DNA from 2 places in the Lysinibacillus sp. NPDC047702 genome. Region 1 is predicted to be linked to the other one. Evidence: predicted binding sites of a transcription regulator. Region 1 holds the regulator's gene; the other holds the start of a gene.

What was found. Region 1 encodes CtsR, which represses protease genes until heat stress. Its sites were predicted from a motif close to ATGGTCAATAAAGGTCAAACA; they were not measured.
Region 2: the regulator CtsR is predicted to act here: its motif matches at 1,293-1,313, upstream of ACQKIM_RS02570 (ATP-dependent Clp protease ATP-binding subunit).

The regions. Positions count from the first base shown of each region.
Region 1 covers NZ_JBNNMG010000040.1:4,972-8,560, forward strand. The annotation lists gene corA (magnesium/cobalt transporter CorA) at 1-658, opposite strand, end outside; gene ACQKIM_RS17570 (class I SAM-dependent methyltransferase) at 730-1,410, opposite strand; gene ACQKIM_RS17575 (DUF4870 domain-containing protein) at 1,539-1,844, shown strand; gene ACQKIM_RS17580 (CtsR family transcriptional regulator) at 2,329-2,799, shown strand; gene ACQKIM_RS17585 (UvrB/UvrC motif-containing protein) at 2,813-3,361, shown strand; gene ACQKIM_RS17590 (protein arginine kinase) at 3,358-3,589, shown strand, end outside.
Region 2 covers NZ_JBNNMG010000003.1:74,282-77,870, forward strand. The annotation lists gene ACQKIM_RS02570 (ATP-dependent Clp protease ATP-binding subunit) at 1-1,228, opposite strand, end outside; gene ACQKIM_RS02575 (Crp/Fnr family transcriptional regulator) at 1,497-2,183, shown strand; gene ACQKIM_RS02580 (metal-sulfur cluster assembly factor) at 2,342-2,650, opposite strand; gene ACQKIM_RS02585 (prolyl oligopeptidase family serine peptidase) at 2,703-3,467, opposite strand; gene ACQKIM_RS02590 (Cof-type HAD-IIB family hydrolase) at 3,589-3,589, shown strand, end outside.

The DNA of each region.
Region 1 (3,589 bases):
GATCGTAAATATCTCCGAAATAAGCTCGTTCAGATTTTTTTAGTGAGAATCGATAGGAATTAAGAATACGGTATAATAGGTCACGCATTGGTAGGATGGTGCGCCGTAAATCGAGCAAATCACTACGGAATTCGAATACGATTTTCATGGCATTTAAATTACTTTGATAGTTTAATTCATCTTCTAGAGCGTTTAAATGATCCTCAATTTTATAGGCCAGCGGAAAATAATTATCAACGATTTTATCAATTACCTGATAGGTTAAATACACTGTACCTCGTTCCCAATTTTTCGGTTGTTTTTCTAGCATATTTTGTACTCTATCGATTTCGGGAGCAGTATTTTTATGGAAGGTTACAATAAATTTATTTGAAACAAAAATATTAACTTCCTCTGCTGCTAATTCTTCATTCACTCTATGAATAACAAAGAAATGGAAATCATCATAAAAATCGAGCTTTGGTCGCTGTAAACGCATTAAGCAGTCTTCTATAGCAAGTGGATGGAAATGGAAAAATGTATCCAATAGGAGCTCTTCTTCAGTAGTAGGGCAATCAAAATCGACCCAATACCATTCAAAATGATTATTGTGTATATCCTCGATAGGAAAATCCTTTAAAAGTTGTTGATCTTTTGTAATTCCGATTGTGCGTATCACAGCATTCACCTCAATTCTGTTGATTATAACTTTGTAGGAGTAGTCGTCTTCATAGAGTAATACATTTATTTTTAGACTCCCTTATAGCATATCCAACCACCAAATAAAGTAGTGGCAAAAAATCTGGATGGCTTTGTAAATCCTGCCTCTTGAAGTAATGTTAAAATATCCTCCTCAGGCATAAAAGAAAGAGAGCGTATGGATTTTTCCATATCAGCTACCTCTGAGGAAGTTAGCTTTGTATGTTGCAGCCAATAGGCCCGCCATAAATCAAATTGTAGTTCGGTTTCTAAAGAGCCGGGCTGCCCATATTTTGAAACAAGAACAAATGGTGCACCAGGCTTTAAATTATTTGCTATTTCTTTTAATGTTGCAAGCTTTTCTTGAGTCCCATTGATAAAATGCAGCACTAAAATACAGCTAGCCGCATCAAACTCCCCAGAGGGTAACTTCGTCTCCAGTATAGTTCCATGGTATAAAGAAATTTGATTAGGTAAAGATTTTAAACGCTCCTCCGCTATATGTAGCATAGCCTCAGAAGGATCGATGCCAACAAATGACCAAGCTGGCTTATGCTCTGCAAGCTGTAAAATTTCATTGCCGCTTCCAGAGCCAACTACTAAGAGTTTAGCTTTCTCAGGTAGTGTGGAATGATAAAAGGTTTGTGTTAAACGTAGCATGGCATCGTAACTAGGTAAGGTTCGACGAATACCTTTTTCGTATTCGTTTGCAAGTGTGTTATTAAATTCCATTGTGTCTCACATGCCTTTCCCAAAAATTTTTAAAAAAATACAACATACAATGAAACTATTAAGGGTATAGTTCCGTAAATAGTAGTACATAAAACAAAAGAAAATTTAAAAAAGAAGGGTTGATATAAATGGAAGCTAAATGGTCTAAGGTAATCATACACGCAAGTGCATTTTTTGCGCCATGGTTAGTGCCAATTTTATTTTTCTTAATTAGTTCTGATAAAGAGGTAAAGGCTATTTCCATTCAAGCATTACTGTTCCAGATTGTTATGGGTGTTTTAATTGCAATTTCTGTGGCACTCAGTTTTGTACTAGTTGGTTTACCGTTTTTAATCATTTTCGGTATTATGGTGTTTGTCGTACCGATTATTGGTATTGTAAAGGCTATATCTGATGAACCATGGCGTTACCCAATTGTTGGCCGCTGGGTATAATTTTTATCTTCATTCAGCAAATGTTTTTTGTATCGAAAGCATAGCGGCAGATGTTTTATGCGCATAAGCGTAGCGGCAGCGGCAGATACAGAAGACTCCCACCTCTACAGGTGGAGATGAGTGCGGTTTTGGTTCCTTTTCAGTTGGGTGACCAAACACCTACTGAAATAGAGGGACTCAGGCTAAGATCTTCACAACCTTTGAAAATCCAGACGCAATTACGCCAAGGCGAAATTGATCAACGCAAGTATATGCTGATTGCATGTGCTTGCGTTTTTTTCATCACTAAAAAGGGTACATTAGACATATGACTCAAAGATATCTAGCATGAATGGTGATTTTTCAAGCGTTTGAATGAAAAGATGACTGCTTTTAATTTTTCTATAGGCGAAATCATTGCAATTTTTTTCAAGCGTTTTGTATAATATACTCAAAGAAAGTCAAAGATAGTCAAAGTCAGTGAAGTAAGCGAGGTGTATTCCTATTGCGTAATATATCAGACATCATAGAAGGCTACTTGAAGCAAGTACTTGAATTAGGTGGAGAAGGGCATATTGAAATTAAGCGCAGTGAAATTGCTGATAAATTTCAATGTGTGCCCTCACAAATAAATTATGTGATCAATACTAGATTTACTGCCGAACGAGGTTATCTTGTTGAAAGCAAACGTGGTGGTGGTGGATACATACGAATTTTACGTGTCCGCGCGAATTCACAAATTGATTTGATTGACGATGTCCTCAGGCAGATAGAGGGAGGGGCATCGCAAACAATGGCAGAAGATTTAGTTTATCGGCTTATTGATGAGCAGGTAATTTCAAAGCGAGAAGCGAAAATAATGTTAGCAGCCATTGATCGCTCCACTTTGGATTTGCCACTCCCATTACGGGATACCATTCGAGCAAGAATATTACGAGCAATGCTAACAACAATCAAATACGAACAGCAAAAATAGAGAGGTGATGGAAATGATTTGCGAACATTGCAAGCAGCGTAATGCGACGGTAACTGTAACACAAGTTCAAAATGGACAAAAGGTAGAGCACCATTACTGTGACGTCTGCGCCTCGCAGTTCCATCCATTTCATGCAGAATTTAAACAAGAGCCTGTATCTATTCAACAGCTATTATCTAATTGGTTTGGCTCACCGACATGGCAACAACAAAAAGTGGATGAAAAACAACAGGCGCAGCCACAACCACAAACTTGTCCACAGTGTGGATTTACGTATAAACGATTTTTAAAAGAAGGAAAATTCGGTTGCCCTAGCTGCTATGACAGCTTTAGTGAGCACTTGCCGAAGCTCTTTAATAGAATACAGGCAGGACCTCAACATCTTGGTAAGATGCCAGGCGCCCATAGTAATATTTATGTCATTAAAAAACAAATAGAAGATATTCGGAAACTTATGAAAGTAGCTGTAGATGATGAACAGTTTGAGGAGGCCGCCAAACTGCGAGATGAAGTGAAGGAACTGGAGAAACAGCTACAATTTGAAGGTGGTGATGTGACGTGATGATTGAATCGTTTCTAGAACGAGCTACACCCACATGGATGAGCGTGGAGGACGATTATTCAGATATAGTCATCAGTACACGTATCCGTCTTGCACGAAATTTAGATGGCTATCGTTTTCCACTATCCTTTACAGAGAATGAGGCATTGCAGGTAGAGCAGGCTGTAACACATGCCGTGCAGGATAGCACAAAGCTCCAAGATCATTACTCATATTTTGCCATCAAAG
Region 2 (3,589 bases), on a different contig from region 1:
CACGCTCACCCTCCACTAATTTCGTTACTGGTATACCTGTCCAGCGAGAAACAATAGATGCAATTTCATCAGCCGTTACTTCTTCACGTAAGATGCGTGATTCTGTACCACTCTCTAACTGTTTCTCCATTTCTTGAATTTCTTTTTCTAGAGTAGGTATTTTCCCATGACGTAATTCGGCAGCTTTGTTTAAATCATATTTGCTTTCCGCCTCATCTAAATCACGGCGATATTTGTCTAATTTTTCTCGTTTCTTTTGAATACCATGTAATGCTTCTTTTTCTGCTTCCCATTGTTTGCGCATGCCATCCGATGATTCCTTGAGCTTTGTTACCTCCCCTCGCAGCTGCTCTAAACGTTTTTTACTTGCCTCGTCTTTTTCTTTGCGCAGCGCTTGCTCCTCAATTTCTAGCTGCATAATACGACGAGTCACTGCATCCAATTCCTGAGGCATAGAATCTATTTCAGTTCGAATCATGGCACATGCTTCATCAATTAAATCAATGGCTTTATCAGGTAGGAAACGCTCTGTAATATAACGATTTGAAAGCTCCGCCGCTGCTACAATAGCACGGTCATGGATACGTACCGCATGATGCAGCTCAAAGCGCTCCTTAAGACCACGTAAAATGGAAACTGTATCTTCTATCGAAGGCTCACGCACAAGCACTTGTTGGAAGCGTCGCTCTAAAGCTGGATCTTTTTCAATATACATTCGATATTCGTCTAATGTTGTAGCACCGATACAATGAAGCTCACCTCGTGCAAGCATTGGTTTCAGCATATTTCCAGCATCCATTGCCCCATCTGTTTTCCCAGCACCTACAATGGTATGAATTTCATCAATAAATAAAATAATTCGTCCTTCAGATTCCTTTACTTCCTTCAAAACGCCCTTTAAGCGCTCCTCAAATTGCCCTCTATAACTTGCTCCAGCAATAAGAGCACTCATATCAAGCTCATATAACACGCATTCTTTTAACCCCTCAGGTACATCACCTTTTACAATTCGTTGTGCTAAACCCTCAACAATAGCTGTCTTCCCAACGCCAGGTTCACCAATTAATACAGGATTATTTTTTGTTTTACGCGTTAAAATACGAATAACATTGCGAATTTCCTCATCACGACCAATAACTGGGTCCATTTTGCCGTTTTTAACTTCTTCAATTAAATTTCGTCCAAATTGCTCTAAAGGCTTTTTGTTATCTGTTTGTTGAAACTGCATATTTAGCTCTCCTTTTCAATAATGTTCAGCATAATTTCTATACCCATTCTTTTAACTATAAAAATGTTTGACCTTTTTTGACTAACTTTATTTTACATGAATCGATAAAACATGGCAAAGAAAAAGCGCTAAAAATTTACACTTAAAAATGGAAATTTACGTTATAATAATAGTATGTTTCTTAGTTTTTGTATCGAAATTCACCATTCTTTTGTGATAATAGCCAATTATTACAAAAAGAAAGCGATGTGTTGAAGATATGGTATTAATGGATAATATGCATGAGAAAATTCATGAGCTTTTCCAAAAGCACGGAGTATTTATCAAAGTGAATAAAGGGAATAAAATTTTTTTAGAGGGTGAACGTGCGAAGGAAATCTACTATATTAAAACAGGAGTTGTGTCAATTAGCCAAGAAACGGAGAGTGGTAAGGAATTAACCATTCGGATTTGTGGCCCTGACAGTATTATTGGAGAGGGTTCATTATTTTGTAATCTATCCTATAATTCTATGACTGCAAAGGTTTTAGAGCATTCTACGCTATATGTTTTAAGCCGTCAATCGTTAGAGCTCTTATTAGTAGAACAACCTGCTTTTATGGTGGAATATATGAAGTGGCTGCAGGCAGAAAATTTGAAACATCAAAGTCGTTTACGCGATTTAGTGTTAAATGGTAAAAAAGGCGCTTTATTTTCAACCTTAATTCGACTTTCGAATACCTACGGCAAACCCTTAGAAAATGATACAATTATTATCGATTGCCCTTTAACCAATACTGAAATTGCAAATTTGTGTGGAACGAGCCGAGAAATGATTAATCGCATGCTCAATGATTTAAAAAAGCATAATATTCTATCTTTTGATAAAGGCTATATTACCATACACGATTTACAATTTTTGAAGGATGAAATTGCCTGTGAGAATTGTCCATTGCAAATATGCCGTATCGATTAATTCGTTACATGTTAAATCCCCGCTTACCGTTATAAGCGGGGATTTATTTATCTTCATTCAGCAAATGTTTTCAGTAGCGAAAGCGAAGCGACTGCTACAAATGTTTTCTGTAGCGAAAACATAGCGGCAGATACAATTACGCCAAGGCGAAATTGATATTATCGAACACCTAAAGCCATTTTGGCATAGCGTGACATTTTATCTTTTGACCAGGGTGGGTTCCATACAATATTGACATTCGTGGATTTTACTTCTGGAAGTTCACCTAAAGCTGTATTTACTTGGTCCACAATAACTGGTCCAAGCGGGCACCCCATAGAAGTTAATGTCATTGTAACAGTTGCAGCACCCTCATCATCTAATTCTACATCATATACTAAACCTAAGTTTACAATATCAATACCAAGCTCAGGGTCAATTACATTCTCTAGTGCACCTAACATGCTATCTTTCATATCTTGATCCATTTCATTTCTCCTTTCACCATAGTGTTAACTTTATCATAGCAGATGCATCTTATTATGCCAAATGCTGCGCAAGCCATTCAGTTGCTGCTAACATGCCCTCTCGCGACACAGCATGCCCTGCCTTTTTATCTGCAATAAATTTTAGATCTTCAGGGTTTGCCTCATAGTATTTGCGCAAAGATAAATAAAAATCATACGTTTCTTTAAAAGGGACTGTTTTATCCAATTCTCCATGCCAAAATAGCACTGGACGATGTGCAAATTTTTCTGGTGTTCGTGTGACATCATAAGTGGCAAGAAGCTCATTAGCCTGCTGTATTTCTTCCTCTGACATTGGCCATTGCACCCCGCTATTAGCAAACTGCTGTAACTGGTATTCACCTAATTTTACAAAGCCTGGAGCTCCCATACATACTGCCGCAGTTTGTATCCACCCATAGCGTTTTAAGCAGCCAGAAGTGACAATCCCCCCCATTGACGTACCAGCAATACCAATTTTATCATGTACTAATAAATGTTTATCCTTTAATCCATTATATAATTGTTCAATCTCATGAATAGAATTTAGAACAATATCCCAAAAATGGTTGTTCATTTGTATCTCATTTAGACCCTCGCTACGATCACCATGGAATTTAGCATCCGGTAATAGGACACGCACCCCTTTTTTTACTAATTGATATGCATAATGTAAGTTATGTTCTTTCGCACTCATAAAGCCATGTAAGAAAATTACGACAGGGGTTTCTTCATTCATATGTTCATTATGTATATGCAATAATGGAATATTTCCCCACATTTCTTTTTCTACAATCATTTTTGTCACTCCCAACTTTTGTCTCTTCTTTATGTTAGCAAACTTTTTTCACTGTGACAAAATTTTGACGAATGGATAACAAAGAGATACTATTCAAACTATAGGAAAGGGGCAACGAGCTA